DNA from 2 places in the Bradyrhizobium sp. 153 genome. Region 2 is predicted to be linked to the other one. Evidence: riboswitches for the same ligand, from Rfam matches in the RefSeq annotation. Region 2 holds a riboswitch; the other holds the start of a gene.
What was found. A riboswitch is a leader RNA that binds a small molecule or an ion and turns the genes downstream of it on or off. The one in region 2 is predicted to bind cobalamin.
Positions count from the first base shown of each region.

Region 1 (4,652 bases), on a different contig from region 2:
CCTGGAACACCGGACACGGGGCTACGTCAAACGGCGTCGTGCCATCGTCGCCTACGGCCGAGAACGCCGTCGCATTGACGATCGCCGTAGGAGGATCTCGCGCGAGATGCGCGCGCAGCCAATCGGCGACGGCCGCGGCTTTCAGCGAGGTGACGAAGACACCATAGGCACCAAAACCCTTCTCGCGCAGCGCGGCGATCAAGGCATCGACCGGCCCGGTGTCCGCAGCGGTGAGATAGGAGCGATAGAACGTCACCAGCGCGTGCGGCTTCCCCTCGCCGCCCGTCGGCGCAGCAATGACGCCGCGCGCGGGATCATAAAATCCCGTCTCGGGCACATTCATTTCGCCGACGACTGGCCCGGCATAGAGGCCCGAGGCCAGCGCGAGCTGCGCGATCGCGGCTTGGGCCGCGACCGGGCCGCCGGTGTCACAGAGCACCTTGAGCCGGCGCAGGGTCGAGACCGGCAAGGTCGAATACGCGTCGAGCCGCGTATCGTCACGGCCGTCGGCCGGCAGCACGGCCAGCACGATGTTGCGGTCCTTAGCAAGTTGCTGGAGCGTCGCGAGACCATACGGCCAATAGGATTCACCGCCGATCAGACGTACCAGAATGCCACGCGCATGGGAGAGCGTGCGCTCGATATAGGTGTCGACCGAGAGCGGATGACGCAGTTCCGCAAGATTTGCGAGCCGCAGCGACGGCAGGCTGGTACGGCCGCGCCGCCAGCCGGCCGCAAACGCGGCAAGATCGGAATCCGAATATGAGAGCACCACGAGATCGGCCGGGTCCTGGCCGATGTCCCTTGGCGTCGCGGTCTCCTCAAGACCGCGGCTCTCGCGGAAAACGACGTGCATCAGGTTGCTAGCCCTGACCTGATCGCGGCCTCGTCAATATCGCCGTGCTCGCCAATCACGACGAGTTTCGATTGCCTGACACCTGCGCCCCAGGGCTTGTCGAACTGGTGGCGCACACGCTCGCCGACCGCCTGCAGCAAGAGGCGCATCGGCTTGCCCGCGATTGCGATATAGCCTTTGACGCGCAGCACGTTCTGCTCGCGCGCTAGGCGCTGAACGGAGGCGACCAGCGCATCGATATCGGCAACTTCCGGCAGGTCGATCACGACGGAGGCAAAATCGTCATGCTCATGCTCCTCCTCGCCGTCGTGATGCGAGGGACGCGCGGCAAGATCGCTCTCGGCGGCGGCGCCGAGACCGAGGATGACGCGCGCATCGATCGCGCCGTCGGTGATGGGAAGCATCGGCACGCGGCGCGGCATCTCGGCGGTGATCGCCGCCTTGGCGGCTTCTATCCCTGAGCTGCCGGCAAGATCGGCCTTGGTCAGCAGCACGATGTCGGCGCAGGCGATCTGGTCCTCGAACACTTCCGACAGCGGCGTCTCGTGGTCGAGATTGTCGTCCGCCGCGCGCTGCGCTTCGACTGCAATCGGGTCCGGCGCGAAGCGGCCAGCAGCGACAGCCTCTGCATCGGCCAGCGCAATCACGCCATCGACAGTGATGCGCGAGCGGATCTCCGGCCAGTCAAAGGCCTTCAGCAGCGGTTTTGGCAACGCCAGGCCCGAGGTCTCGATCAGGATGTGATCGGGCTTCACGGGGCGTGCCAGCAATTGCTCCATGGCCGGAATGAAATCGTCAGCGACGGTGCAGCAGATGCAGCCATTGGCGAGCTCGATGATGTTCTCCTCCGGGCAATTGGCAGCAGCGCACGACTTCAAAATCTCGCCGTCGACGCCCTCGCTGCCGAACTCGTTGACGAGCACGGCGAGCTTCTTGCCGCCGGCATTGGCGAGCAGATGCTGGATCAGCGTCGTCTTGCCGGAGCCGAGAAAACCGGTGATCACAGTGACCGGGACTTTTGCGAGCGAATTCATTCGGCGGCCTCCGGCACGACGGCAAGGGGGGGAATGCGGGCAAGCGACTGCTTGCGGAAGATTTCGGGACGGCTGCGCCAGGGCACGAGGCCGTCGGGCGCGGCCGCATACGCCGCAGCGCCCGCGACCACGTCGCGCGCATTCGTCTCCGACAGGCGGCCATAGACATAGGACCAGCGACCCGGCGCACTCAGCGCGACCGAGCAGCCCTGGCTACAGGCAGAGAGGCATTCGACCGGAACCACATTGACGCCGTCGGGCACGCCGGCGTCCAGGATCGCGCCATGCAACCGCTTGCCCGGCGTGACGTCGCCTTCGCCAAGCGTCTCGCCGGCACGGCAGGTAATGCAGACGTGAAGTGTGACCGTCATCGCCTCTTCCAGAATAACAGCGGGAGGCGAAGAGGCGCACGGACCATTGTGAGAGGCCCGTTTCCCCGTCGCGGAACACCCCGTCCGCCGGTCCAAAATCGTCCGCGCTGGCAGGTCTCCCGGCTTGCGGAGCAGGGCTTTTGCCCTTCGATCCCCGCCTTCCCGATCCCGTTAGGGGTCAGTGGCTTCGGGCATCTCTCCGGTCACGGTCGCGGGGGCGGCTGCATTTTGGACCCAAATCTTGCCAATTCGGACCCTATCGCATTCCCTCTTCGCCTGTCATAGGACAGGAACCAGCGCAGACCCACCATTTGCCGGTGGCCGCCACTTGTCAAGCCGAAGGACCGGATACGATGACGCCTGAACCGGATATCCAAACGGGCGAGGAAACCGACGCCCGCCACGCCGCGAAAATGGCAAAGAAGAAGGCCGCCCGCGACGAGATCATGGCGACCAAGAGCGGCGAAAAAGGCCTCGTTATCGTCCACACCGGCGCCGGCAAAGGCAAGTCGTCCTCGGCCTTCGGCATGATCGTCCGCTGCGTCGCCCATGGCTTGCCCTGCGCGGTGGTGCAGTTCATCAAGGGCGCCTGGGACACCGGCGAGCGCCGCCTGCTCACTGGCCATTTCGGCGACCTCTGCCAATTCCACGCCATGGGCGAAGGTTTCACCTGGGAGACGCAGGACCGCGCCCGCGACATCGCCGCCGCGCGCGCCGGCTGGGACAAGGCCAAGGAGCTGATTCGCGATCCTGCCTTGCGCATGGTCGTGCTCGACGAGATCAACATCGCGCTGCGCTATGACTATCTCGACATCGCCGAGGTGGTCGAATTCCTGACGACGCAAAAGCCGCCGATGACGCATGTCGTGCTCACCGGGCGCAACGCAAAGGACGAATTGATCGAGATCGCCGATCTCGTTACCGAGATGACGCTGGTCAAGCATCCCTTCCGGTCCGGCATCAAGGCGCAAGCCGGCGTCGAGTTCTGATACGATCTCGCCATGGCGCGCGCGCTGATGATCCAGGGGGCCGGCTCGGACGTGGGCAAGTCGCTCATCGTCGCGGGCCTTGCGCGCGCCTTCATGCGGCGCGGCCTGCGCGTGCTCCCTTTTAAGCCGCAGAACATGTCGAACAATGCCGCCGTCACCGTCGACGGCGGCGAGATCGGCCGCGCCCAGGCGCTTCAGGCGCTCGCCGCTCGCGTCGAGCCGCACACCGACATGAACCCGGTGCTGCTCAAGCCGGAGACCGATGTCGGCGCGCAGGTCATCGTCCATGGCAAGCGCATCGCAACGGTGCGTGCGCGCGATTATGCGGCGATGAAGCCCTCGCTGATGGGCGCCGTGCTGGAGAGTTTCGCGCGCTTGAAGACGCGCGCCGATCTGGTGCTGGTCGAAGGCGCGGGCAGCCCGGCCGAGGTGAATTTGCGAAAGGCCGACATCGCCAATATGGGCTTTGCGCGCAAGGCCAACGTGCCGGTCGTGCTGGTCGGCGACATCGACCGCGGCGGCGTCATCGCCCAGCTTGTCGGCATCAGGACGGTCATCGACCCTGACGATGCCGCGATGATCCAGGGCTTCGTCATCAACAAGTTCCGCGGCGACCCCACGCTGTTCGATGACGGCTACCGGCTGATCGAAGCGAAAACCGCATGGCGCGGCTTTGGCGTGCTGCCCTGGTTCGCGCGCGCCGGCGAGCTGCCGGCCGAGGACGCGCTGGGCCTGCGCGACGCGCGCAAGCCGGGCCAATGCAAGATCGCCTGCCTCGCCCTGTCGCGGATCGCCAATTTCGACGATCTCGATCCGCTCAAGCTCGAACCCGGCGTCGATCTCGTCATGGTGCGTCCGGGCGAAGCAATCCCCGGCGATGTGAGGCTGGTCATCATCCCCGGTTCAAAATCCACTCGTGGCGATCTCGCCTTCCTGCGAGCACAGGGCTGGGACATTGATCTCGTGGCGCATCACCGCCGGGGCGGCCATGTGCTCGGGCTCTGCGGCGGCTATCAGATGCTCGGACACAGCGTTGCCGACCCTGACGGCATCGAGGGACCTGCGGGCGACACGCCGGGTCTCGGGCTGCTCGACGTGACAACGGTGATGAGGCCGCAGAAGACGCTGACACGCGTCTCCGCCTTGCACGCCGCCACCGACCAGGCGATCGAGGCCTACGAGATCCACATCGGCCACACCGACGGGCCCGATCGCGCGCGGCCATTTGCGAAACTGAACGGCAAGCCGGAAGGCGCGATCTCGCGCGATGGCCGCGTCCAGGGCAGCTATCTGCACGGCCTGTTCACGTCGGATGATTTCCGCAAGGCATATCTGGCAAAGCTCGATATTCCCGCGGGTAACGAGCCCTATCATGCCAGGATCGAGAGCGCGCTCGATGCCC
Region 1 is NZ_JADPKH010000015.1:96,007-100,658, forward strand. It holds gene cobN (cobaltochelatase subunit CobN) at 1-856, opposite strand, end outside; gene cobW (cobalamin biosynthesis protein CobW) at 856-1,890, opposite strand; gene IVA91_RS02925 (DUF1636 domain-containing protein) at 1,887-2,261, opposite strand; cobalamin riboswitch at 2,353-2,574, opposite strand; gene cobO (cob(I)yrinic acid a,c-diamide adenosyltransferase) at 2,615-3,250, shown strand; gene IVA91_RS02935 (cobyric acid synthase) at 3,263-4,652, shown strand, end outside.
Region 1: another riboswitch for cobalamin. It lies ahead of IVA91_RS02925 (DUF1636 domain-containing protein); the one in region 2 lies ahead of metE (5-methyltetrahydropteroyltriglutamate--homocysteine S-methyltransferase).

Region 2 (4,652 bases):
CTTCACGACTTTCCACCACTCGCCCGCTGTCCGGTTGGGACGGCAGTGCCTTGATCGAGCTGGGATCCTGCGCGCAACCGGTTTGGCTGCCGTGCCCTGAAACACAAGCGGCAGTTTGCCGTCGCGCAGCAGCATTTGGCACGTCCCCAAAACCAACAACGCTCGATTACCTCTCCCGAAGGGCGTGCCAGGGCGTGAATTTCGTATGACGTTCCGTAAGGACCGTAAAATAGATTGTTGTGATGGGACGCACACGCGATGGATAAATGAAAAATAGCGCTGTGCTTCGCGTCGGGCGATAATGTTCGGAATATGTGACCTGATCGGGCATCGCCGGCATGCTGTCCGCCGTCGGATCGAGAACCGAGCTTGTCGCCGGCTGTATGCGACGGCCTCCGCCGGCGCCGGCCGGCATTCCCAGGCACTGGGAACTTTGGGAGCTCGCAAGGACATCGTAAGCCCCCAAAGCGCGTGCATCTTATTCACAAACGCGTTGGCGAAACGCTCCGCACCATCATGGCTCAGCCCGCAACTCGCGTGCGGCGGCCACCATATTGACGAGCGCGGGACGCACCTCCTCCCAGCTTCGAGTTTTCAGTCCGCAGTCGGGATTGATCCAGAGCTGCCGATCGGAAACTCGCTGCCGCGCCAACACAATCAGCTGCTTGATTTCCGCCGCTGCGGGAATGCGCGGTGAATGAATGTCATAGACGCCGGGCCCGATCTCATTGGGATATTTGTAGCTCTTGAAGGCCTCGAGCAATTCCATCTTAGAACGGGACGTCTCGATTGAAATGACGTCAGCATCCATTGCTGCGATCGCATCGATGATTTCGTTGAACTCGGAATAGCACATGTGGGTATGGATCTGAGTTCCGTCGGCGACAGCGGACGAGCAAACGCGGAAGCTGTCCACTGCCCAATCGAGATAGTTCCTCCACTGCGATTTGCGTAGCGGCAATCCCTCCCGCAACGCAGCCTCGTCGATCTGGATCATGGTCGCTCCAGCCGCCTCAAGATCGATCACCTCATCTCGGATCGCAAGAGCGATCTGACGGCATGTCTCGCTCCGCGAGATGTCGTCGCGGACAAACGACCAGTTCAGGATCGTCACCGGTCCGGTCAGCATAGCCTTGACGGGTTTCTTGGTCAGAGACTGCGCGAAGCGCCACCATTCAACGGTCATCGGCTTCGGCCGGGAGACATCTCCGAACAGGATAGGCGGACGAACGTACCGCGACCCATAAGACTGAACCCAGCCGTGCTTGGTGAAAGCGAATCCCAACAGCTGCTCGGCAAAGTATTGAACCATGTCATTGCGCTCGAACTCACCGTGTACGAGCACGTCCAGGCCGATATCTTCCTGCCACTGCACGGTACGGGCTGTCTCCGCTTTCAGAAGCTGCTCGTACTGCGCGTCATTCAGCGCTCCCCGCGCATGAGCCGCACGCGCATTCCGGACGTCGACCGTTTGCGGGAAGGACCCGATGGTTGTCGTTGGAAACATCGGCAATGCGAACGCGACCCGCTGGACGTCGGCACGCTGGGTGAACGCACTGCGACGGCGACGCATGCTATCGTCGATCGCGGCCATTCGTCCGGCGACATTCGCATTGTGGATCTCGGGCGATGTTTCGCGGGTCACGGCTGCGTCCTCGGAAAGCGCAAGTTCATCGGCCACCTCGGCAGCATGGCCGGCCAGCGCTTTGCCCAATATCGAAAGTTCCTTGAACTTCTGAACTGAGAACGCCAGCCACGTCTTCAGATTGGGATCGAGATCGGTCTCTAGCTCAATGTCGATCGGAACATGAAGCAGCGAGCAGGAAGGAGCAATCTGAACACGGTCCCTGCACAGCTTTTTGACCAAAGGGGCAAGTTGGTCGAGCAGCGCCGCAAGATTGGAGCGCCAGACGTTGCGACCATCAACCACGCCTAGCGAGACCACGAGATCTCTGCGGGCTGTGGCGACAATTGCGTCCAACTGGTCGGGTGCCCGAATCAGATCGACATGAAGCCCGGCAACGGGCAAGGCAAGGGCTGTTTCAAGATTGTCGCCGATAGCGCCGAAATAAGTGGCCAGCATGATTTTAAGGGCCGGCACAACCTTTGCGAAATGAGCATAGGCCCGGCGGACAGCCGCCCGCGACGCTTCGTCGATGTCCATCACCAGGCATGGCTCGTCGAGCTGAACCCATTCAGCACCGCACGAGGCTAGTTCGCGGAGCACATCGACATAGACTGGGAGGAGCCTATCAAGCAGCGACAGCGGATTGAATGCGGGATTTGCGCTTTTGCCGAGCTTCAGGAAAGTGACTGGGCCAACTAGGACGGGGCGCGTTTGGTAGCCGAGGCTTTTTGCCTCCTCATATTCCTCGATCGGCTTTCGAGAGGAATACTTAAAGATCTGATCCTGGTGAAATTCCGGCACCATGTAGTGGTAGTTGGTATCGAACCACTTCGTCATTTCCTGTGCGGCTACGCCTGGCCCATGCTGAGTGTGATCACCGTCCTGAGCGCCACGTGCCATGGCGAAGTAGGTCTTGAGCGACACAGGACCTTCGGTCCAGCCGTAGACGTCGGGAATGGCTCCGACCATTACGCTGGTATCGAGCACCTGGTCGTAGAGCGAGAAGTCATTCGAAGGAATGACCGTCACACCGCAGGATTTCTGCCGTGCCCAATTAGCGGCACGAAGTCCACTCCCCGCCTCGAGGAGCTCGGCTTCGCTGGAGTTTCCCGCCCAGTAGCTCTCGAGCGCGAACTTGAGTTCGCGTCGTGGGCCGATGCGTGACGTCCCCAATGTGGCAACGGGAAGCGCAAGAATAGACATAGATCAGACCCCATAATTGGGGCAAAGGCCATGGCGGACGCATGCAGCGAATATCGCGTGAGCGACAGCTGCTTGGCGCACACCGGGACACCCCGCCCGTGGACGATATATTGTCGAGGCAGGTCTCCTGGCTCGCGGGTCGTCGCTGCTGTCCGGCCTTCCCGAAGCCGCATGGCTTCAGTGACTTCGTTGGACAGCGGCTCGCCGCTTACAGTTGCGGGGGCAGCGCCGGCATTGCACCGGCTTCCCTCTTAGCTCCGGATCAAACGAAATCCGAAGACCACGACGGCTGGCATTAGACGCACGAGGATCGATCCGTCAACCTACTAAGTGTTGCCGCGATATTGCCCAAGCGATTGCCAGCTGTACCAGGTAGGGCACAACGGTCTTACTCCCGGCCTGGTAAAAACGCGTGGATCTGTGAAGCCTCCGCTTATGAATGCGTTCGCTCAACACCCTCTTGGCGTTGTCGTGAGCTAACGCGAGCAGAACGAACGCGCTGGGCGCTTCGACATCTGCGTGATCGCGACAAGCCTGGTCTTTTCCGTCAGCAGCTTCTCGAACTCGCCCGTGAGGAAGTTGCGATCATGCTCGGCCGACATCCGCTTGAACACAGCGCCATGAGGCTCCTTAGGAATTGCCAAGGCCGGGATTGCTCCATGATCGCACGGATGATCAGGTCGGACTGCCTGTGTTCGGCGGACCCCGCGACGAGCCGCGAGCTCGATCGCCTCCGTGGCGTTGGTCAAGATGATCTCCTCGGTGCGCCAAGCACTTACGTGCTGAGCGACTTTGGCGCGCCTTCGTTGTTTCCGTCGCCGCTGGCGAGTAGTGCAGCCTGGACGTTGGCCTGCGCAACATCGCAGGAACAGTTCCGGACCTCAGGATGCACGCTGACTTGCGAAACTGGAGTAAGCGGCGAGAGCGGGGGCGGCGGGGATCCTGCTATGACCCTAGGCTCATGCACGCGTGCATGGTGACCACGGCCAAGCGGATGCCGAGCTTCTCGCACGTCTTCAGGATCTCCGGACCGATCTCGTCGCATCGAGACCGTCTCTTCGGCTTCGAAGTGACGTAGCTTTAGATATCCTGCAGAGCCCTTCGAGGGCTTCTCGGAGTCGATCGGCGCCTTAAGGTCATAACGATGTTGATCGACCTCGATCCGCCCCACGCGGTCGGCGGCCGCCACAAGCGCGACATCTACTACTTCGTTCGCGAAATCGAGCGGTGAAGCCTTCTGGACGCGGGCTGCTTATGCTGTCTTAGACGGGACACAGGTGTCAGGCACCGGACAGACCACCGCACATTGCGGCGTGTCGGAATGGCCCTCGCACTCCGTGCACTTTTTGACATCGATAACGTAAATGTCGCGCTTGAGGCTGATCGCCGCGTTGGGACACTCGAACTCACATGCCCCACAAACGGTGCATTGCGAAGCGACGATCTTGTAAGCCATGCCTTCCGACTCCTTAGGCGAGCGATGCCATTGGCGATCCCTTTCAAATGCCGTGCCAAGGACAGACGCGCTAAATGATGGGCAATTTGCCCCAAGGTGCTGTCCCGGGTCTGAGACCATGCTACATCTGCGACAGCAACGGGCCACTCAATTTCAAGCTATGCGAGCCCTCAGGCCCTACTCCGAGAGCCAGTCGCGACTCGACCGCTGGGAGCTTCCGTCGTTTGTCTGGCATGGCAGCGCGGGGCCAAGCGACGCTCGACGATTCCGAAACCGGCGGCGCGACTAAAAGCCGCGAGCCGACGCACGTCTACGCCGGATCTCGGCAAACCTCCGGTCACACACCCTGACTGGAGGTTTTGTGCA
Region 2 is NZ_JADPKH010000073.1:96,737-101,388, forward strand. It holds gene metE (5-methyltetrahydropteroyltriglutamate--homocysteine S-methyltransferase) at 515-2,830, opposite strand; cobalamin riboswitch at 2,930-3,130, opposite strand; gene IVA91_RS16560 (aminotransferase class V-fold PLP-dependent enzyme) at 3,307-3,702, opposite strand; gene IVA91_RS16565 (4Fe-4S binding protein) at 4,083-4,286, opposite strand.